3 regions of the Streptomyces sp. NPDC051243 genome follow, and region 2 is predicted to be linked to each of the others. Evidence: riboswitches for the same ligand, from Rfam matches in the RefSeq annotation. Region 2 holds a riboswitch; each other region holds the start of a gene.
The links. A riboswitch is a leader RNA that binds a small molecule or an ion and turns the genes downstream of it on or off. The one in region 2 is predicted to bind cyclic di-AMP.

Region 1 (7,370 bases), on a different contig from region 2:
TGGAGGCCTTTCCCGGGCAGCCGCTGCGACTGGACCCCAAACGGCCTGGGTGGTGGACACTTCACGGTACGTGGCGCGCGAGGGCGGACTGCGCCGCACCCGTGAACTGGAACTCCACCACGACGCCCTCGACCGGCTGCACCGGCTGTACATGGAGTCAGGGGTGCGCGCTCCCGTGACGACACCGGGTACATGCGAAGGATCCAGCCGGAGTACGAACTCCGCCTGCGCGCTGGTGACTGACCGAGCGTCGGTCGCCCGGTACCCCTGGCCGTGCACAGGGAGCGCAGCTACCGTGATCGACCGGCCTCCGTACGGGAGAACGGCAGAAGGAGTGAGGGTGGGCGCAGAGGGGTCGGCACCTGTGCTGGTCACCGGTGGCAGCGGGTTCGTCGGCAGTCATCTGGTCCAACGGCTGCTGGAGCGCGGCTACGACGTCCACGCCACCGTGCGCGGCACGGCCGACGCGGCGAAGGTACGGCCGCTGCGGTTGATGCAGGAGGCGCATCCGGGCCGGCTGTCGCTGTTCGAGGCGGACTTGCTGACGCCGGGCGCGTTCGACGAGGCGATGAGCGGCTGCCGGGTGGTGTTCCATGTGGCATCGCCCTTCCGCGTGCCGGAGAAGATCAAGGACGGCCGCCGGGAGATGGTCGACCCGGCCCTGCTCGGCACGCGCAACGTGTTGGCGGCCATCGAGCGGACGCACACGGTCGACCAGCTCGTCCTCACCTCGACCGTGGGTGCGATCTTCGGCGATTACGCGGACGTCGCGGCCATGGACGACGGCGTGCTGTCGGAGCGGTACTTCAACACCACCAGCACGGTGGAGAACAACCCCTACCACTACGCCAAGACGGTCGCGGAGCGCGCGGCGTGGGACGCGGAGGCCGCCCAGGGCCGCTGGCGGATGGTGTCGGTCAATCCCGGCCTCATCCTGGGCCCCTCCCTCACGCCCGCCTCGGAGTCCGGCAGCCTGTTCCTGCTTCAGGAACTGTTCAAGGGCTACTTCTTCTACGGCGCCCCGGACTTCAGCTTCACCACGGTGGACGTGCGCGAGGTCGCCGACGCGCACATCGCAGCGGCGGAGAACCCGGCCGCGAAGGGCCGCTACATCCTCGCCGCCGCGGCCATGACGTCCTTCCACGAGATGTCCCGAATCATCCGGACCCGGCACCCCCGTGACCTCCGCCTCCCGCGCACCGCGCTCCCGCACTGGCCGGTACGCGTCCTGGGACCGGCCTTCGGGCTGAGCCAGGACTACATCCGCAAACACCTCGGCATCCGCTTCCGGGTGGACAACAGCCGCAGCGTGAACGAACTGGGCATCACATACCGCCCGATCGAGCAGACGCTCCTGGATCACTACGAGGCGTGGCGGAGCCAACGCGCCGCGAAGTGATCCAGGACCGAGATCCACCCCAAGCGTCGAAGGTCACAAAAACGTATCGGACATTTCACACGTCAACCTTCACGTGAGACACACAAGTTGGTTAGGTTACGCCTCAGGCCGCACGACGACCTCCGGCGATCCCCGCCGGGACGTGCGGCCTCCGCCGAGTCCGGTGCGCCCTCGGGGGCCACTGGAGCCGGGGACCCAACCGAACTTGGGGTGAATCGGCCCAACCGCCTTTCGAGGCAAGGGCCGTAGGGCACACCTTCCGGACAACCGCCCGAACCCGTCACCTAACCCGGTAGGCGGAGCACGGAAGGAGTACGTCGCCCATGGCGCCGGAACGAACCGCGCGTCCGGGGGCATTGAGCCTCCCCGGCATGCGCAATTCCGCACTCGCGTCGGCGGCCCTCACCTCTGTGGCCCTGCTGGCCCAGACGGCCAACGCCGCCCCCTCGGCGAGGGACGAGGCGCCGAGCCGCGAGGAGGTCAGCCGTCGGGTCAGCTCCCTCTACGACCAGGCCGAGTCCGACACGGGGACCTTCAACGCCACCCGCGCGGCGGCGACGGGACCCCGCAAGCGCGCCGACCGGCCGAGGGACGCCGGGCGCGGAGCCGCCGCAGGGGCCCGTGGCGAGGAGAGCAGGCGCGGCGACCCCGCCCTCGACAACGTCACCCGGCAGTGGTTCGACGCCGCCCGCTCGAAGGTGGGCCCGACCGTCCCGGCGACGCTGCCTAGCGACCGAATACCGGCCCGCCCCACCGGGACACGCCCCACACGCCCGACGGAGCGCACGCCGGAGGACCTCACCGACCGGGCACGGGAAGCCTCCCGCCGCGCGGCCCTGGAGCTCCCCGCCGGGCCGGTCGCCGAGCTGCCGTCCGCGCCGGCCACGGGGAGGGCGCCTCTGGGGGAGCTGACCGCCGGCCCCGTCGCCGCCCTGCCGCCCGCTCCGGAGGCACCGCAGGAGACCGACTGGAGCGCCCTGGACACGCAGAGCGCCTTGAGCACCCAGACCGCCCTCGCCCTGCCCGCCCCGACCGCCGAACCCACCGGCGGCTCGGCAGCGGACCCGCAGCAGCGGTCCGCACTGCGGACTACCAAGGAGCACAACCAGCGCAAGCTCGACCGGGCGCGCGAGCTGCTCTCCGCGTACATCACCCAGCAGAGCACGGCACTCACACCCGCTCCGTCCCAGCCCTCGGCCGAGACACGCTGGGAGGCCCTGCAGGACCTGGGACCGGCCGACCTGACCCCGGTCCCGGCCGACCCGGCGGCCCGCTCCGACACGGGCCGGCCCTTCTACACGAGCCAGACCCTGGACACGAGCCAGGCTCTCGTCACGAGCCAGGCTCTCGTCACGAGCACCGCCACCGCCTCCCCCACCCCCCAGGACACCCGAGCCGTGCGGGCCCTCGACTTCGCCCGCGCCCAGATCGGCAAGCCCTGCGTCTGGGGCACGACGGGCCCGGACGCGTACGACGGCGGGGGCCTCACCCAGGCCGCCTGGAAGGCCGCCGGCATCGCCCTCCCCCGTACCCCGCAGGAGCAGGCGACCGCCGGCCGCGGCATCGCCCTCGCCTACATCGAGCCCGGCGACCTGGTCCTCTTCCACGCCGGGCACGTCGGCATCTACTCCGGAAACGGCATGATGATCCACGCCCCCGGCCCGGGAGCGGTCATACGCGAGGAGTCGATCCACTTCGCCGGGGAGTCGGAGATCCACAGCGTGATACGACCTGCCTGACCGTGATACGACCTGCCTGAGAACAAGGGCCTCGTACTTCTTCGGGGCCCTATTTTCCCGCGCGGGACATGAACTGCGCTCCCCCTCCGTACAGTTGGCTCGCGAGCGAAGGCCGAGGGGGAACCGTGACATCAGCTGCCGCACCATCCGACGAACCCGCGGTGCCTTTCTGGGTGTCGTACGACGAAGAGCTCCGGGATGACGACGACTCCATGGGCCTGTTCGGCAGCGGCGGAAACGACGAGGTCAGACTGCGGAACGTGCCCCTGGGGCCACTGCGCAGGAACCTTGCCGAGGCTGTGGACGCGTTGCAGCAGCTGTTCAGCGAGGCGGCTGCGCGAGGAGGCCCGCTGCCGCTGCGGGAGGCGCACCTGTCCTTTCAGGTGACGGCGAGCGGTGGCGTGCAGTTCATCGGTACCGCGCAGGCGCAGAGCAGCCGCGGCATCGTGCTGGTCTTCAAGCAGTGACCGGCGCGTGATGGGGCGTCACAGGGCTTTGCTCATCGGGGCCAGTGACTACGAGATGCACGGCGTCTCGCCGCTCCCCTTCATCCCCGGCGACCTTGCCCGTCTCGGATCGGCCCTCGAAGACCGCGGTTTCGACGAGGTCCAGGTCCTGGCCGCGCGGGAGGGCGGGAAGCAGATCTCGGCGAACTACGTGAACGCCCGGGTCATCGGCTTCCTCAGGCGCGCACGCCCGGGCGACACGCTGCTCGTACTGCTCAGCGGGCATGGCGTGCACGCCGGGGGGCGCGACTACCTCGTACCGGAGGACATCGATGAGGACACACACCCCTTCGAGTCGGGATGCGTACCGATCGACTGGCGTCAGCACCTCGACGAGACTCCCGCCGCCCATGTGGTCTTCCTGATCGATGCCTGCCGTGAGGGAATCGATCAGGAATCAATGGGCGTGGCGGGGGTCAGGCAGTGGAGCCGCCAGAAGATCAGCGCGGCGTTGCGGCGCAAGGTGGCTTACGTATACGCCTGTTCGCCGGCGCAGCTCGCACTGTTCGTGCGCACACACGAGTCGCCCGTGGATGCGGTGCCCGGTGTCGGACCGGGGGAATCGTTCAGCATTTTCTCGCGTTCGCTGTCGGATGTCCTTTCCGCCCGGCCATCGACCGCGCCGCTCGCCCTCGACGAGTTCAAGGACGCGGTTCAGGACCGGATGACAGAGCTGCACCGCGCATATCGGAAGAGGGGCGAGCCGCAGACGCTGCGAATCGTCACCGACATCCCGTCCGACGGGTTCTTCTTCCTGCCCGTGTCAAAGACTCCGGCGACGCGACTCTCTCGCCCCTCCGCGGGCACGAACACGCGTGCGGCAACGTACGACAGCGCGGCTATGAGCGTTGGTGCCGGTGTTTCCGCGCCGACCAGAAAATTCGGCATCCGGCGTGCTCGACGACCACTCTCCGTGCTGGGACTGCTCGGCCTGCTCGGTGCAACGGCCTGGGCCGTGGCCTCCCTTAACGGCAACGACAAGAATGACGGCGAAAAACCCAGCAAGACCAGAACCGATGTCTCGGCCACGGCCGGCCCTTCCGGATCCGGATCCAAATCTCCGAGCGCCGGCACCGAAGAGAGCCATTCCGAGGCACCGACCCTCTTCAGCCTCCCCAATTGCACCGCGAGTGACGTGGATTTCACGGTGCGCAGTACCCACAACGTCTATGAGCCCGGCGAGGATCCTCAACTCAAGCTGACCGCCACGAATCCCTCCAGCAGGAACTGCAAGCTGGATCTCGGCCCGGCGGAAACCGTCATCACGGTCACTCAGGCAGGCGACGAGGCCGCGCTCTGGTCCTCCGCCGACTGCCCGGACGGCTCCGGCAGCCTCCTCGTCCTGGTACCCGCCGAAGGCCGGGCGACCCGGACGGTCGAGTGGAACCGCAAGCCCAGCGCCCCCGAATGCGGTATCCCTTCGACGAGCTCGGCGCCCGCAGGCACCTACCTGGTGGAGGCACGGGCGCCCGGGCTGACGAAGGCACAGACCTCATTCGTACTGGAGCAGGGCTGAGCCAGGGCGTCCCCGCTGCCGACTCCCCACCACCTCGACTTTGTCGATACGTCCGGACAAGCCCATTGACATCACCCTCGGGCGGCCGCATGGTACCTGTCACTAGAGCGCGCTACTAACGCGCTCCAGCCGAATCCATCGGGCGGAACCCGTGAACCTCCCCCACCTGAGAACCCGCCCTGATCAGCACAGCGAGGTGCATGGGACATGCGCAGACACCACCGAGCCGCCGCTCTGACCGCCACCGTGCCGGCCGCCGCCCTGTTCGCGACCGGCTGCTCCAGCGGCTCCGGCGGCAAGAAGCCCGAGGAGGGCGCGGCGGACGCGTCGGCGGGCAAGGCCACCACCCCCGGATGACGGTGGCCATGATCACCCACGCGGCACCCGGCGACACCTTCTGGGACCTGATCCGCAAGGGGGCCGAGGCGGCCGCCGCCAAGGACAACGTCAAGCTCGTCTACTCCTCCGACCCCAGCGCCGGCAACCAGGCCAATCTGGTGCAGAACACCATCGACCAGAAGGTCGACGGCATCGCGCTGACCGCCGCCAAGCCCTCCGCCATGAAAGCCGTCGTCGCCAAGGCCACCGCCGCCGGCATCCCGGTCGTCGGCTTCAACGCCGGCCTCGACGACTGGAAGGACCTCGGCATGCTCGAATACTTCGGCCAGGACGAGAACATCGCCGATGCCGCCTCGGTGAGCGGCTCAACGAAACCGGCGCCAAGCACGCCCTGTGCGTCATCCAGGAACAGGGCCACATCGCCCTCGAAGCCCGCTGCGCAGGCCTGAAGAAAGGCTTCAAGGGCACCACCGACACCCTCTACGTCAACGGCACCGACATGCCCTCCGTGAAGTCCACCATCACCGCCAAGCTCCAGCAGGACTCCCCCATCGACCAGGTCGTCACCCTCGGCGCCCCCTTCGCCCTGACCGCCGTCCGGGACGGCAAGGTCGAGTTCGCCGTCGACCAGCAGCCCTACCTCCAGGGCTACCTCTCCATCGACTCCCTGTGGCTGTACAAGACCAACGGCAACTTCAGCGGCGGCGGCACCTCCCCCGTCCTGACCGGCCCGCCTTCATCACCAAGGACAACGTCGACGCCGTCGCCGAATTCGCCGCCAAGGGAACCCGGTAACCCCAGGAACGGGCGGGGCGGGGCCGGCCGCGTTCGCGACGGGGCTCGGCCGGCCTCGCCTCCCCGCTCTACCGGGCCGGCTCCTCGGGGGCCGGCCCGCTCGTGCCCCGGACGACGAGCTTCGGGTCCAACACGGCCTCGCGCGGCTCCAGTTCCCGGTTCTCCAGGCGCTCCACGGCGAACCGCACCGCGCTCTGGGCCATCAGCACCGCGTCCTGACGGACCGTCGTCAGGCCGATCGGCATCAGGTGGGAGAGGTGGCTGTCGTCGTAGCCGACGACCGACATGTCGCGCGGGACCTCGACGCCCGCGCGGGTCAGGGACATCAACAGGCCCAGGGCACAACGGTCGTTGCCCGCGAGGACGGCGGTGGGCAGAGGCAGCCCCCGGTCCCGCTCGGCGATGAGCAGCAGGCCCGTCTCGATGCCCGACTCCTCGGTGTGGGCGCCGGGGATGACCCGCGCCTCGGACTCCAGACCGTGCCGGCGCATCGCGGCCCGGTACGCGCGGCGCCGCTCGGCCGAGCCGGGGCCGCGACCGCCGTCGATGTGCACGATCCGGCGGTGACCCAGCTCCACGAGGTGGTCCATGGCCTGCCGTACGCCCTTGCCCTCGGCACTGTGCACGAAGTCCACATGGGCGCCCGGGGCGCGGCGGGCGACCGAGACGGTCGCCGCCCGGTGTCCGAGCTCGTCGAGGTAGGCCGGTTCCGCGTCCGGGGCGAGCAGGATCAACCCCTCGCAGCGGTGACTGAGCAGCGCCTCGATCGCCTTGGCCTCGCCGCGGCCCGGGGTGGTCCCGGAGAGCAGGACGTCGTAGCCGAGCCGTTCGGCCTCCGGATAGATGCCCTCGATCAGGTCCGTGTGGAAGATCTGGTGCACGATGAACATCACGCCGAGGGTGCGGCTGCGACCACGCGCGAGCAACCGGGCGGCGCTGTCGGGCCGGTAGCCGATCTCGTCGGCGACGCGCAGGACCCGTTCGCGGGTCTCCTGGCTCGCCCCCGGCTGGTTGCGGAAGACGATCGAGACGAGCGCCCGGGACACGCCCGCCTTGTCGGCGACATCCGCCATCGT
Region 2 (7,370 bases):
GATCCGGTGGGCTGCGGCAACTGCGACACCTGCCTCACGCCGCCGGAGACCTGGGACGGCACGATCGCGGCGCAGAAGGTGCTGTCGACGGTGGTGCGGCTGCAGCGGGAGCGGGGGCAGAAGTTCGGTGCCGTGCAGATCGTCGACATCCTGCTCGGCAAGCGCACGGGCAAGGTGATTCAGTTCGACCACGACCAGCTGTCCGTCTTCGGTATCGGCGAGGAGCTGACCGAGGGCGAATGGCGCGGCGTCATCCGGCAGTTGCTGGCGCAGGGCCTGCTCGCGGTCGAGGGGGAGTACGGCACGCTCGTGCTGACGGAGACCAGTGGTGCCGTGCTGCGGCGGGAGCGGGAGGTGCCGCTGCGCAAGGAGCCGAAGAAGCCGGTGACCGCGCGGTCGGCTGCGGGATCGGGTTCGGGTTCGGGTTCCGCAGGATCCGGGCGGGGGGAGCGCAAGGCGAAGGCCGCGGTGGCCGAGTTGCCGGAGGAACTGGTGCCCGCCTTCGAGGCGTTGCGTGCCTGGCGTGCCGAGCAGGCTCGGGAGCAGGGGGTTCCGGCATATGTGATCTTCCATGACGCGACGTTGCGGGAGATCGTCACGGTGTGGCCGGCTTCCGTGCGCGAACTCGGGGGCGTCAGCGGGGTGGGGGAGAAGAAGCTGGCGACATATGGCGAGGGGGTGCTCGAGGTGTTGCGGTCGGTACGGGGGGAGCCCGGTGCGGGGGCGGCGGCCGAGGTGGACACCGGGGCGGATCTTGGGGCGGACGACTGGCCTGAGACGGACGCCGAGCCGGAGGACTGGGCCTAGGCCGTGTCCGCAAAGTCCCGCCTGCCCCGGCGGGACTTTGCGGACACGACCTAGCGGTCGGGATGGGGGACCGAGGGTTGGAGTGGGCCCGGCGTCGAGTCCACATGACCGGCTGCGCCGGTGCTCCTGCCCCGGAATCGGCGTCAGCCCAGTGCCGTGAGGCCTGGCGCGAACGTGATCAGGAGGGGGAGCAGCGGTACCAGCGCCGCCAGTGTCGTGGTGAGGGCGCGGTGGCGGCGGCCCAGGCGGGGTGGGGGCTGGAGGAGGCGGTTGACGCGTTCGCCCAGGAGGCGATTGCTGGAGGAGCAGGAGAGAACGCCCCGGTGCTGGTTGAGCTCGATCAGGGCCAGTGCCGTCGTGAGGTGACCGCAGCGACGGGACGCGGTGTCGTCGGCGGCCAGTTCGACCAGGCGGTGTGTCTGGTCGCAGAAGTGGGCGAACAACGGGATGCGGGGGAAGCCGGTGGCAAGCGCGGTGGACAGGTGCAGCAGCCAGTCGTGGCGGGCTTGGGCGTGGCCACGCTCGTGGGTGAGTACGGCGTCGAGCTGGTGGTCGGTCAGACGGTGCAGGGCGCCCGTGGTGACGATCAGCTGGGGCGGGCTGCCGGGCATCCACCAGGCGTCCGGGTACTCGTCCTCCAGCACCAGCAGCGGGCCGCGCGCCGAGCCCAGTCCGGCGGGCAGGTCGGGTGCGCGTTCGCGCAGGTGGGCCCTGGCCTGGCCACGTCGTCGGCGCGCCTCGACGAGCTCGCGGGCCAGCATCGCGGTCGTCCAGGCGGCACCGCAGGCCAGCAGCACGCTGAGCGCGGCCGCCCAGGCGGGCGCGGACGAGAGGTCGTACGCCTCGGTCACCGACGGCGGCGCCGGCGCGAAGAGCTGGGCGCGCACCGTACCGAAGACTGCGGCGGTGCCCAGGGCCAGGGCCGTCAGGCAGCACAGCAGGACGGTGGCGACCAGGCACTGCCACACCCAGAGCGCGACCACGGGTTCTCGCTCGGGCCAGGTGGCCCGCGTCAGTGCCCGCGGGACGGGTACGGCGGCCGTCAGGGCGACGACGCTCAACAGGAGCAGGCAGACGGTCATGCCAAGGGCTCCGGATCCTGGTCAGGGAAGGTGCGGGGGCGGCTGTGCGGGGTGGTGGGCCGTGCGGACAGGGTGCGGCTTGCTTCCCACCGCCAGCCAGTATGACGGTGACCATCGCCTGAGTCAGGGGGAAAGACCCGTCGAATCCTTTGGGCGGGGCCGATCACCTGTCCGCCCCGCCCTCGCGCAACCGCCGCGAATCACCCGTCGGTGCCCGCTGGTTGAGCCGGATCTCCGGTGTCAGCCCGGCCAGGATCCGCGGTGTCAGCCTGCGCCGGGTCTGTGCAGTCAGCCTGCGCCGGGTCTGTGCAGTCGGCCGGCGTCTGCTCTGTGCAGTCAGCCTGCGCCGGCTCTGTGCAAGTCGGCCGGCGTCGGCTCCGTGCAGTCAGCCTGCGTCGGATCTGCGGGTCAGCCGCCCACAACCCGCCCCGTCACCTCCCCCAGCCCCACTCGAACCCCACCCGGCCCGGGAGCCCAGGCGGACAATGTCACGATGTCGCCGTCCTCGAGGAACGTCCGCTTGCCGTCGGGGAGTTCAAGGAGGTCCCGGCCGTTCCAGGTCAGCTCGAGCAGTGACCCGCGCTCGCGTTCCGTCGGGCCGCTCACCGTGCCGGAGCCGTACAGGTCGCCGGTGCGCAGGGAGGCGCCGTTCACGGTCATGTGGGCGAGTTGCTGGGCGGCCGTCCAGTACATGGTGGAGAAGGGAGGCTCGGAGACGACATGGCCGTTGATGGCCACCGAGATTCGCAGGTCGTAGCCGCCGGGTTCCGCTGAGGGAGCGGAGTCGTCCAGGTACGGCAGCAGGGGGTGCGTCCGCTCCGGCGGCGCCACCCGGGCCTCCTCCAGCGCGTCCAGCGGGGTGATCCAGGCCGACACCGACGTGGCGAAGGACTTGCCGAGGAACGGGCCGAGGGGGACGTACTCCCAGGCCTGGACGTCACGTGCCGACCAGTCGTTGAGCAGGCACAGGCCGAAGACATGTTCGCGGAAGTCGCCCAGTTCCACCGGCCTGCCCATCTGCGACGGGACGCCGACCACGAAGCCGACCTCGGCCTCGATGTCCAGGCGGACCGACGGGCCGAAGACCGGCGCCGGTTCGGTGGGGGCCTTGCGCTGGCCGGAGGGCCGTACGACATCGGTGCCGGAGACGACCACCGTGCCCGAGCGGCCGTGGTAACCGATCGGAAGGTGCTTCCAGTTGGGGGTGAGGGAGTCCGCGGCGTCGGGGCGGAAGATCTGGCCGACGTTCCGGGCGTGGTTCTCGGAGGCGTAGAAGTCGACGTAGTCGGCGACCTCGAAGGGGAGGTGCAGGGTCACTGACGACAGCGGATGGAGGAGGTCCTGGATGGCTTCTTGGTGCGCCGGCACCGTCACCCACGCCGTCAGGGCGCGCCGTACGTCCGACCAGGTGGTGCGGCCGGCGGCGAGCAGCGGGTTCAGGGAGTCCTGGGCGAGCAGCGGGGCGTACGGCGAGCCGAGCGCGTAGGCCGCCTTGCCCGCGTCGAGGACGTGGTCGCCGAGCCGGACGCCGACCCTGCGCGCGGAGTCCGAGCCGGGGAGGGAGAAGACGCCGTACGGAAGGTTGTGCGTGCCGAAGGGGTCGCCCTCGGGGAGATCGAAGGGGGGCATGGGGTGCTGCCTCACTCTCATCCGCTCCGTGTGCCATTGCCATGTGGTCGGGCCACACGTTACGTGTGAGTCGGCTGTCCTGGGCTTCTGGCACCCTCCAAAAAAATCTTCTGTCTGCCGGTCACAACTGCTTCCTCCGCCTCGTCAGTGCAGTGAAGACGGAAGTACTGACACAGGAGGCACGAATCATGCAGGCACGGATGACCAACCCGGCGTACGTCCTTCCCGGCGCGATGAAGGGCATCGGAACCCTCCTCCAGGCGATCGGCGAGAGCGGCCTGCCGCAGGAGCTCGTGGAGATCGTGGGGCTGCGCGCCAGCCAGATCAACGGCTGCAGCGCCTGTGTGCACGGTCACACGGTCAATCTGCGCAAGGCCGGGGCGAGTGACGAGCGGATCGATGCCGTTGCCGCCTGGCGGGAGGCGCCCTACTTCACCGACGCCGAACGGGCCGCGCTGCAGTTGACGGAGTCGGTCACTCGCCTCGCCGACCGATCCCACGAGTCGGTGCCGGACACGCTGTGGGATGAGGTGGCCGACCACTTCGCCGAGAAGGAACTGTCGGCTCTCATCCTGCTCATCGGCGTGATGAACCTGTTCAACCGCGTCAACACCACCATCAAGGAGCCCGCGGGCACCACATGGGGGTGAAATCGCAACAGGCGGCAGGCAGTTGCGGCGCGCGAACCGAACCCGAACCGGAGCAGGTGTCAACACATGTGAACACAGCAGCCGTCCGGTTCACGTCGAGTCGATGGGGCGTCCTGTCCGTATTCTCTGATCATGGCCGCACCTATCGCATATTCACTCATCGCCACTGACCTGGACGGGACGTTGCTCCGAGGCGACGACACCCTGTCGGACCGGTCCATCGACGCGCTCGCGCTGGTGGCGGCGGCCGGTGCGCAGCACCTCGTCGTGACGGGACGGCCGGCGCCCAGAGTGCGACCGCTCCTCGACGACCTGGGCAGTACGGGGCTCGCGGTGTGCGGACAGGGGGCGCAGTTGTATGACGCCGGCGCGGACCGGCTGCTGTGGTCGGTCACGCTGGACCGGGAGTTGGCGGAGACCGCGTTGGGCAAGATCGAGGCCGAGGTGGGGCAGGTGTACGCGGCCGTCGACCAGGACGGCGTCGACGGCCTCACGCTCATCGAGCCCGGCTATCTGATGCCCCACCCCACGCTGCCGGCCGTACGTGTGCAGTATCGCGACGACCTGTGGTGCGAGCCGATCAGCAAGGTGCTGCTGCGTCATCCGAGCCTCTCGGACGACGAGTTGGCGGCGACGGCGCGTTCGGTGGTCGGCTCGCTCGCCACCGTCACCATGTCGGGGCCCGGGACCGTCGAACTCCAGCCATGCGGCATCACCAAGGCGACCGGTCTCGCGCTCGCCGCCGAGCACCTCGGCCTCGGGGCGCACGAGACCATCGCCTTCGGGGACATGCCCAACGACATCCCGATGTTCGACTGGGCCGCCCGCGGGGTCGCGATGGCCAACGCGCACCCCGAACTCAAGGAGGTCGCGGACGAGATCACGTTGTCGAACGAGGACGACGGCATCGCCGTCGTCCTCGAGAGACTGTTCGCGGGTATCTTGGCCGACTTCGTCCAGTAGGGAGCGTTCGTCGGTCAAAGATGCCTTTTGTCTAGTAAGGCCCGTTTACGTTGTCGATCGAGCCGTAGCGCGCGGCCGCGTAGTTGCACGCGGCCACGATGTTCGCGACCGGGTCGAAGGGGTCGTACACCGTGCCCGGCACGTGGTAGGCGGCGAAGGTCGGGTCGATGACCTGCAGGAGGCCCTTGGACGGGGTGCCCGCGGCGGCGTTGGAGTCCCAGTTGTTGATGGCGGACGGGTTGCCGGACGACTCACGCATGATGTTGCGGTGAATGCCCTCGTAGGATCCGGGAATTCCGTTTTGGGACATGATGTCCAGGGCGTTGCGGATCCAGCCGTCGAGGTTGTTCGGGTACGACTTCACGGAGGACTGGGTGGCCTGGGCGACGGAGGACTTCTTGGCGGGCGCGGACGCCTTGTCGGCGGTCGTGCTCGCCTTCTTCGTCGCGCGGACCTTCAGGTCGAGGCCCGGGTGGATCAGCCGGGGGTTGTCGCCGACGGCCTTGCGGTTGTCCTTGTAGAGCTGCTTCCAGCCGCCCTGAACGTCGTACCGGTCCGCGATGTCGTAGAGCGTGTCGCCCTTCTTCGTGGTGTACGTGACGGACCCGACCTTCGCCGGGGCGGAGGCCTGGGCCGTCTCCGCGGCGTTCGCGGTGGACACTCCCAGGAGCGGGAGGGCGAGCGCGGCGGTGCCGGTTCCGGCGGCGACGGCGTGGCGGGTGAGCGGGTTGGTGCGGGGGCGGCGGTGCTTGCCTCGGGCCATGGCGCTGTTCCTCTCCGACGCCTGCGAGGTGAGCTGTCGGGTTCGGGCGGGGAGGTGCCCGGCCGTGCCGCCGTGTGGCGGCGCGACTTCACCCCTAGCCGCGGCCGGTGCGCCATCAAGGCGACCGGTGCGGCGACTTACCTGGGTCCCCCGCTCCTGCCGTGCGTGTGTGAGTGCGTCGGTGGATGACTCGGGCGGCGGCAGGATTCGGCGTCCGCCCGACGAGCGGGAACGTATGCGAGAGCACATGCCCGGAACAAGTGCCATGGTCGCCCGTCGTGCGGTTGACCATGGTCTGGCGTGAATGGGGTGCTTGATCCTTTGCGGTTGCCAATCTTCAACTTGCGCTTGCTGCAAGGAAGGACGCGGTGTGCCGGGTCGGGCGGGCGGTCGTCCGTGCGTGACTCAACTCACTGGCATCCACAAGAGCGGCAAATCGGGCAATGGGTCCAACTCGCGTTTAACCGGCTGTCCGTGGAGTCCGTTTCTCCCATGTCCGGTGGAAAAGTACCTCTTCGCCCTCCAGGCCGATCACCTCGGTGGAGGTGATGAAGTCCGTCCGGTCGCAGCTGATCTGCGAGCGAGTGCGCACCGTGGCGTTCCACGCCGACTCCGGGCGGTGGGTGGATCGACCAGTACGAGCGGGTGCGGGCCGACAGGGGATCCGACTCGTTGATCGTGTACGTCTCCAGCGCCTCCTCGGTGAACTCCAGACCGTCGGGGTACACGCGCGTGCCGCCGTACCGAGGGTCTACCTCCAGGCGCCACTCGCCCTTGGCCACGTCCCGTAGGACGAGCCGCTCGGGGCGCGGTTCGTCCAGCGTGACGGGGGCGTTCACGCCGAGCGGCGGCGCCTGCTCCGGGTTCCTCGAAGGTGATCGCTGCCTCGTGCAACGCACGTGCACGTACTGGAAGTTCCAGGGAACTCCCGGCCGGTTCGAGGGTGAAGCCCGCCGCCGAGTCCGGCCGGGGCCAGATCCACGGCCAGTACGCGGAGGAGACGGCGAGGCGGATGCGGTGGCCGGGCGGGAAGGCATGGCCGATGCCGCTCAGCTCGAAGTCACGTCCCCGGCGGCGCCCGGCTCCTACGGCACCGCATGGTCGCGGCCGTGGCGCGCCGACAGGTTCGGCATGCCCCGGGTGACCAGGGTCGAGGAGCCGTCCGGCGCCACGTCGCAGAGCCGGGCGACGACCTGCCCGCGCGGCACCTCCGACGTCAGCCGCAGCCGCACCTTCGGCCGCCCCGACACCCAGGTCTCCTCGCCCGCTTCGAACTCGAAGTGGCGTACACCGTAGCCGGGCGGTGCGAGTCGCTGACGCACACGCGCGGCAGGGGCTCGGACATCACGCCCGTGTCCTTGCCCTTGAGCCAGTGGTCCCACCAGCGCAGCGTCTCCTGGAGGAAGCCGATCGCCGGGCCCGGGGGCAGGCCGCGGTCGGGGTACTGATGCGACCAGGGGCCGATCAGGCCGCGCA
Region 3 (7,370 bases), on a different contig from region 2:
AGACGACCGTCAATCTCATCGGCAACGGCACCTACGCCCTGCTCACCCACCCCGAGCAGCGCGCCCGCCTGCAGACCTCCCTCGCCGCCCACGACACCGCCCTCCTGGAAACCGGCATCGAGGAACTCCTGCGCTACGACGGCCCCGTCGAACTCGCCACGTGGCGCTTCGCCACCGAGCCCCTCACCATCGGCGGGCAGCACATCGCGGCCGGCGACCCCGTTCTCGTCGTCCTGGCCGCCGCCGACCGGGACCCGGAGCGGTTCGCCGACCCCGATGTCCTGGACCTCGGCCGCCGCGACAACCAGCACCTCGGCTACGGCCACGGCATCCACTACTGCCTCGGCGCCCCGCTCGCCCGTCTGGAGGGCCAGACCGCCCTCGCCACACTCCTCACCCGGCTGCCGGATCTGGAACTCGCCGTGGATCCGGCCGAGTTGCGCTGGCGCGGCGGCCTCATCATGCGCGGACTGCGCACGCTTCCGGTGGAGTTCACCCCGCTTGGGTGAGTTCGTCCGCCACCGCAGACGTGACGCGCGCTCAAGTCTGTGATCTTCACGTGATCTGCGCGGCATTAACTTGTGACAAGTGATCGTCTGCCGATAACTTCACGGATCAACGATGGCGCACAGGTTTTCGGGCGCCGTGTTCACTGCTGTCTCGCGAAAGGTCCCCGCATGCTCTCCGGGAACGGTCGTCACCGACGCCCCCGTCAGGCTCCGGCTCTCCTCGTCGCGGCCGGAGTGACCGGCTCCGCCATCGCCATCCCGCTCCTCGGCGCCACGGGTGCGAGCGCCGCCGACGGCAGCGTCTGGGACAAGGTGGCCGACTGTGAGAGCGGCGGCTCCTGGAGCGCCGACACCGGCAACGGACGCTACGGCGGACTGCAGTTGACCCAGGAGGACTGGGACAAGTACGGCGGCCTCGACTATGCCGCGAGCCCCGACCTGGCGAGCCGCTCCCAGCAGATCGCCGTGGCCCAGAAGATCCTCGCGGACCGGGGTGTCGGCGCCTGGCGCACCTGCGGACTGCTCAGCGGGCTCACCAAGGAGTCGGGCTCGGTCGACCTAGACACCGGCGTGGAGGAGGACTCCCCGTCCGAAGTATCCGGATCCTCCGGATTGCTCGATTCATTGAACTCATCCGGCTCATCCCAGTCATCCGGCTCGTCGGGTTCGTCCGGTTCGTCGGAATCCGATGAGTCGTCGAACAGCTCCTCGGACTCCTCGAGCTCCTCCAGTGCCTCGAATTCGCCCGGCTCGTCGAGCGGTTCTTCGGGTGATTCGTCCGAATCGTCCGAGAATCTCTCCTCTTCGCCTGCTTCCCCCTCCACGGCCGACAGCTCCGCAAAGTCCGGCACATCCGACGGCGCGGAGATCTCCCAGTCGCCCGACGGCTCCCCCACGGGGACGCCGACAAGTGACGACCAGGGCAACTCGGAGCAGGGGGCGGGCTCCTGGGGTCTTGTCGACACCGGCGCCGTCGACGCCGCGAAGGCCGATTCCGCGGCCGGCTCCGGGCGTCATCGCGGTGCCAGTGCCGACGAGAGCGGGGCTGCCGACGGCGCCGTCAAGTCCTCCGGCCGCCATGCCTCGTACACCGTCCGTGCCGGCGACACTCTCGCCTCGATCGCCGACTCCCTTGACCTCGACGGCGGGTGGCGGGCGCTGTACCAGGCGAACAAGCAGGACATCGGCGCTGACGCGAACCACATCTTCCCCGGTCAGACCCTCGAAGTCCCTGCCGAATAGGGCGAAAAGCAGCGGGAGTTCGCGCCCCACTTCGCTCCTGAATGTCCGTTTTAGCTGCAGTGAGAGATAGATCTCAGAAGCCCTGATCGTCTTTGTAATTCCGGGAATCGAGTGTCTACGGTCGTGATCGCTCGCCACCAGTGCGAGCCCCGACAGCCGTCACGCCGAATCCTGCCGGCGGCCGTACGGGAACAGTCGTCGCGTCAAGCGCCGTAGGCAGGAGCGGGGGACCCAAGGTTTGCGCCGGGTCCGGCAGTTGAGGCCCTTCGGGGCCGCACGGCCGGAGTCGGCTTGGGGTGAAGTCGCGCAGCGGGAGCCGGAAGGCGAACGTGCGCGGCCGGGCAACTCAACCGGCCCGAACCCGACAGCTCACCTCGCAGGCGTCGGTGAGGGGATCTCTCCATGCTGTTTTCCAGCAAGGGCAAGCACCGTCGTCCGTCCAAGGCCGCTCGCGCCATCGCCGTCGTCGGCGTCACCGGCGCCGCCGCCGTCGCCGCCCCGCTGATGGCGGCCGGCAGCGCCTCGGCCGCCACCGCCTCGGAGTGGGACGCCGTCGCCCAGTGCGAGTCCGGCGGCAACTGGTCGATCAACACCGGCAACGGCTACTACGGCGGTCTGCAGTTCTCCGCCTCCACCTGGGCCGCGTACGGCGGCACGAAGTACGCCGCCACCGCCGACCAGGCCACCAAGGCCCAGCAGATCGAGATAGCCGAGAAGGTCCTCGCGGGCCAGGGCAAGGGCGCCTGGCCGCACTGCGGCACCGGCCTGTCCAGCGCCGCCTACACCGGCTCCTCCGCCGGCGGCTCCTCGCAGAGCAGTGAGAGCACCACCCGCTCCACCGAGCAGCAGTCGGCCTCCCGCTCCGCCGAGCGTCCGGCCGCCGAGAAGAAGTCGAGCAAGACCGTCACCACCCCGACCGGCAAGAAGGTCAAGAAGGGCGACGGCGAGTACAAGGTCGTCAAGGGTGACACCCTCAGCACGATCGCCGAGAAGCAGAACGTCAAGGGCGGCTGGGAGAAGCTGTTCCAGCTCAACAAGGACATCGTCGAGGACGCCGATCTGATCTACCCGGGTCAGCAGCTGCACCTGAAGTAACAGTGCCTCGGTAGCTGAACCACTGCGCCCTCACATCCGTGGACCTCATAGTGAAGACCTCGTGAGGGCCACCCCCGTCCCCACGGGCTCCCCGCTCCGGTGCGTCTTCCCCCGTACGCACCGGGGCGGGGTTTTCTTTTCCCCCGGGACCCCGGAACTCCGCACCGCGTTTTTGTTCCGTTCGGAAACAATTCGCTCTCGGTTCCGTCCACGGGGCGGTCGACCGCTGGCCGATCCGCCGGAGCCGGTTAGGCTCATCTCGCAGCACCCACCGCGGTCTGCGTACCCGCGTCACATCCCAAGAAGGAGATGCTCGTGCCGTCCATCGACGTCGTCGTAGCCCGGGAAATCCTGGACTCCCGAGGCAACCCCACGGTCGAGGTCGAGGTCGGCCTCGACGACGGCAGCACGGGTCGTGCCGCCGTTCCGTCCGGCGCCTCGACGGGCGCCTTCGAGGCCATCGAGCTCCGCGACGGCGACACCAACCGCTACCTGGGCAAGGGCGTCGAGAAGGCCGTCCTCGCCGTCATCGAGCAGATCGGCCCGGAGCTGGTCGGCTACGACGCCACCGAGCAGCGCCTGATCGACCAGGCCATGTTCGACCTGGACGCCACCGACAACAAGGGCTCGCTCGGCGCCAACGCCATCCTCGGTGTCTCCCTCGCCGTCGCCCACGCCGCCTCCGAGGCCTCCGACCTCCCCCTCTTCCGCTACCTGGGCGGCCCGAACGCGCACCTGCTGCCGGTGCCGATGATGAACATCCTGAACGGCGGCTCGCACGCCGACTCCAACGTGGACATCCAGGAGTTCATGATCGCCCCGATCGGCGCGGAGACCTTCTCCGAGGCGCTGCGCTGGGGCGCCGAGGTCTACCACACCCTCAAGAAGGTCCTGAAGAGCAAGGGCCTGGCCACCGGCCTCGGCGACGAGGGCGGCTTCGCCCCCAACCTCGGCTCCAACCGTGAGGCCCTCGACCTCATCCTCGAGGCCATCAAGGAGGCCGGCTACACCCCCGGCGAGCAGATCGCCCTGGCGCTCGACGTCGCCGCGTCCGAGTTCTACAAGGACGGCTCCTACCTCTTCGAGGGCAAGGCGCGCTCCGCCGCCGAGATGACCGAGTACTACGCCGAGCTCGTCGACGCGTACCCGCTCGTCTCCATCGAGGACCCGCTGTTCGAGGACGACTGGGACGGCTGGAAGACCATCACCGACAAGCTCGGCGACAAGGTCCAGCTCGTCGGCGACGACCTGTTCGTCACCAACCCCGAGCGCCTGGCCCGCGGCATCGAGGAGGGCGCGGCCAACGCCCTGCTGGTGAAGGTCAACCAGATCGGCTCGCTGACCGAGACCCTGGACGCCGTCGAGCTCGCCCAGCGCAACGGCTTCAAGTGCATGATGTCCCACCGCTCCGGCGAGACCGAGGACGTCACCATCGCCGACCTGGCCGTCGCCACCAACTGCGGCCAGATCAAGACCGGCGCCCCGGCCCGCTCCGAGCGCGTCGCCAAGTACAACCAGCTGCTGCGCATCGAGGAGATCCTCGACGACGCGGCGGTGTACGCCGGCCGCTCGGCCTTCCCGCGGTACAAGGGCTGACCAGGCTGACCCATACCGGGTTAAGCCTTAGCCAGTCATACGTACGTCCCCGTACTCGGTCCCGTACCGTGTGCGGGGACGTACGCGTGTGAAACGGGAGGCGGGGAAAATGGCCGTGAAGGACCGGGACCGGTTCTCCACCGCGACCAGGATCCGGTTGCTCGGCGAGCAGACGGCGGCCCGTGTCTACCGCTCCCAGACCAAGCGGCAGGCCCGGCGCTCCAGGCTCACCGGACGCGCCGCGCTGCTCGCGCTGGTCGTCTGCTCCATGGTCGTGGCGCTCGCCTACCCGATAAGGCAGTACGTCTCCCAGCGCGCCGAGATCGCCGATCTGGAGCGGCAGAAGGAAGAGGCCGCCAAACGGGTCGAGCAACTGCGCGACACCAAGGCACGCTGGCAGGACGACGCGTACGCCGAACAGCAGATCCGGCAGCGGCTGCACTACGTGATGCCGGGAGAGACCGGCTTCATCGTGGTCGACCCGGACGCCGCCAAGCAGTCGAGGGCCGACGTCGCCGCGGCCGACCGCCCCTGGTACTCGAACATCTGGGACGGCATCGACAAGGCCGACGCCTCCGACCAGTGAACCGACAGATACTTCAGAGAGACTTTCGTACAGGCATGGAAACGCCCCCGCCGCCCACCCCGCGCACCGAGCCCACCGACGCGGACGTCGAGGCCTTCAAGCAGCAGCTCGGGCGTCCGCCGCGCGGGCTGCGCGCGATCGCGCACCGGTGCCCGTGCGGTCAGCCGGACGTCGTCGAGACGGCCCCGCGACTGCCCGACGGCACGCCCTTCCCGACGCTGTACTACCTGACGTGCCCGAAGGCGTCGTCGGCGATCGGCACGCTGGAGGCGAACGGCGTGATGAAGGAGATGACGGCGCGGCTGGAGACCGACGAGGAGCTGGCCGCCGCGTATCGCTCCGCCCACGAGGACTACATCCGGCGCCGCGACGAGATCGAGGAGCTGACGGGCTTCCCGAGTGCGGGCGGTATGCCGGACCGGGTGAAGTGCCTGCATGTGCTGGTGGCGCACTCGCTGGCGGCGGGGCCCGGGGTCAATCCGCTCGGCGACGAGGCGATCGCGATGCTGCCGGAGTGGTGGAGCAAGGGAGCGTGCGTGACGCTGTCCGAGCTGTCCGAGCTGTCCGAGCTGTCCGGGCAGTCCGGGGAATCCGGGGAGTCCGAGGAGGGCGGCCAGTGACCCGGGTCGCCGCCATCGACTGCGGTACGAACTCCATCCGGCTCCTTGTCGCCGACGTACACCCTGAGACCGGCGAACTCGTCGACCTGGACCGCCGTATGACCATCGTGCGGCTCGGCCAGGGCGTCGACCGTACCGGCCGGCTCGCCCCCGAGGCGCTGGAGCGGACCTTCGCCGCGTGCCGTGACTACGCGGCGATCATCAAGGAGCACGGCGCCGAGCGGCTCCGCTTCGTCGCCACCTCCGCCTCCCGGGACGCCGAGAACCGGGACGAGTTCGTGCGCGGTGTCATGGACATCCTGGGGGTCGAGCCCGAGGTCATCACCGGCGACCAGGAGGCCGAGTTCTCCTTCACGGGCGCGACGAAGGAGCTGACGGGGCGGGACGACGTGCACCGGCCCTACCTGGTCGTGGACATCGGCGGCGGGTCGACCGAGTTCGTCGTCGGCGAGGAACACGCCCGTGCGGCGCGCTCCGTGGACGTCGGCTGCGTGCGGATGACCGAGCGTCATCTCGTGCGCGACGGGGTGGTCTCCGACCCGCCGTCCGAGGAGCAGATCGCGGCGATGCGGGCCGACATCGAGGCGGCCCTCGACCTCGCCGAGGAGACGGTGCCGTTGCGCGAGGCCAGGACCCTGGTCGGGCTCGCCGGGTCGGTCACCACGGTGTCGGCGATCGCCCAGGACCTGCCCGGGTACGACTCGACGCGCATCCACCACTCGCGGATCAGCCACGACCGGGTCCGTGAGATCACCGACTGGCTGCTGCACTCCACCCACGCCGAGCGCGCGACCGTACCGTCCATGCACCCGGGGCGGGTCGACGTCATCGCGGCGGGCGCCCTCGTACTGCTCGCGATCATGGAGCGGATCGGTGCCGAGGAGGTCGTGGTGAGCGAGCACGACATCCTCGACGGCATCGCCTTCAAGGTCGCGGAGGACGCGGAGGACGCGTAGCGCGTGCGGTGCCTGCAGGGCGTGCAGTACGTGCAGTAGGTGCAGGGCATGCAGGACACGGAATGGCCCCGGTCCCTCGTAAGAGGAACCGGGGCCGTTGTCTGAGCCCATGTGCTGGGCCGGCGGTCAGTTACAGAGGAGGATGATGAGGCCGTCGCAATCGCCGCCGTCGCCGTGGTCGCCGTGGCCGTGACCGCCCTTGACCGGACTCGACTTGACGACCGTGGCCTTGGTGGCGACGGGGGCAGCGGCCGCGGCCGTCGCCGCCCCTGCTGCGAGAGCGATGCCGAGGGCAGCGCCGACCGAGACTATTCGCGCGGTGGCCCGCTGAAGGGCCTTGTGTGTAGTGATCATGGCTGCACGTTATGCACACTTTTCTCCGCTCGCGCGCGGAATGTGGCTGAAGGGTGAACGGTGATCCAAGTCGCTGCCGAAGGGTGGTTCGGGTCTCGTTTGTTACTCGACGGTAGCCTTCGACTGAGCAGGTCGGCTAGCGTATGAGCGTCTCCAGGGGGTGCTCGCGGACCCCTTCGTGTCCCCCTGTGGGTGCCCGCCGAAGAATGTTCGTGAAGTTCTTCACAAGGAATTGGGCCCCGTCGAAGCAAGGATGGGTCCCGGTTGACCCTTCCGAGGGGTGAACAGGCCCTTGAACATGTTCAGATGGACGGTGTAAGGAGGGTCCGGGAGGCGGGCTCCGGGCGGCGTTTCAGTCCGCTCACAGGGGGCCCGGCGAGCCAGAGAGGCAGCTCACGCGGCATTGACAACG

Region 1: linked by a shared signal. The riboswitch ahead of ACIBAG_RS02975 (C40 family peptidase) and the one ahead of ACIBAG_RS39875 (LysM peptidoglycan-binding domain-containing protein) in region 2 are both predicted to bind cyclic di-AMP.
Region 3: linked by a shared signal. The riboswitch ahead of ACIBAG_RS06770 (transglycosylase family protein) and the one ahead of ACIBAG_RS39875 (LysM peptidoglycan-binding domain-containing protein) in region 2 are both predicted to bind cyclic di-AMP.

What each region holds. Positions count from the first base shown of each region.
Region 1 covers NZ_JBITES010000001.1:677,300-684,669, forward strand. Annotated here, with positions in the region: gene ACIBAG_RS02970 (NAD-dependent epimerase/dehydratase family protein) at 341-1,399, shown strand; cyclic di-AMP (ydaO/yuaA leader) riboswitch at 1,542-1,714, shown strand; gene ACIBAG_RS02975 (C40 family peptidase) at 1,771-3,138, shown strand; gene ACIBAG_RS02980 (hypothetical protein) at 3,300-3,605, shown strand; gene ACIBAG_RS02985 (caspase domain-containing protein) at 3,616-5,160, shown strand; partial or broken gene ACIBAG_RS02990 (substrate-binding domain-containing protein) at 5,368-6,294, shown strand; gene ACIBAG_RS02995 (LacI family DNA-binding transcriptional regulator) at 6,363-7,367, opposite strand.
Region 2 covers NZ_JBITES010000021.1:48,255-55,624, reverse strand. Annotated here, with positions in the region: gene recQ (DNA helicase RecQ) at 1-807, shown strand, start outside; gene ACIBAG_RS39895 (M56 family metallopeptidase) at 951-1,889, opposite strand; gene fahA (fumarylacetoacetase) at 2,298-3,518, opposite strand; gene ACIBAG_RS39885 (carboxymuconolactone decarboxylase family protein) at 3,707-4,168, shown strand; gene ACIBAG_RS39880 (HAD family hydrolase) at 4,301-5,131, shown strand; gene ACIBAG_RS39875 (LysM peptidoglycan-binding domain-containing protein) at 5,163-5,894, opposite strand; cyclic di-AMP (ydaO/yuaA leader) riboswitch at 5,900-6,085, opposite strand; partial or broken gene ACIBAG_RS39870 (CocE/NonD family hydrolase) at 6,355-7,370, opposite strand, start outside.
Region 3 covers NZ_JBITES010000002.1:623,363-630,732, forward strand. Annotated here, with positions in the region: gene ACIBAG_RS06760 (cytochrome P450) at 1-509, shown strand, start outside; gene ACIBAG_RS06765 (transglycosylase family protein) at 678-1,751, shown strand; cyclic di-AMP (ydaO/yuaA leader) riboswitch at 1,950-2,149, shown strand; gene ACIBAG_RS06770 (transglycosylase family protein) at 2,154-2,846, shown strand; gene eno (phosphopyruvate hydratase) at 3,162-4,442, shown strand; gene ACIBAG_RS06780 (septum formation initiator family protein) at 4,552-5,028, shown strand; gene ACIBAG_RS06785 (DUF501 domain-containing protein) at 5,064-5,648, shown strand; gene ACIBAG_RS06790 (exopolyphosphatase) at 5,645-6,604, shown strand; gene ACIBAG_RS06795 (hypothetical protein) at 6,731-6,958, opposite strand.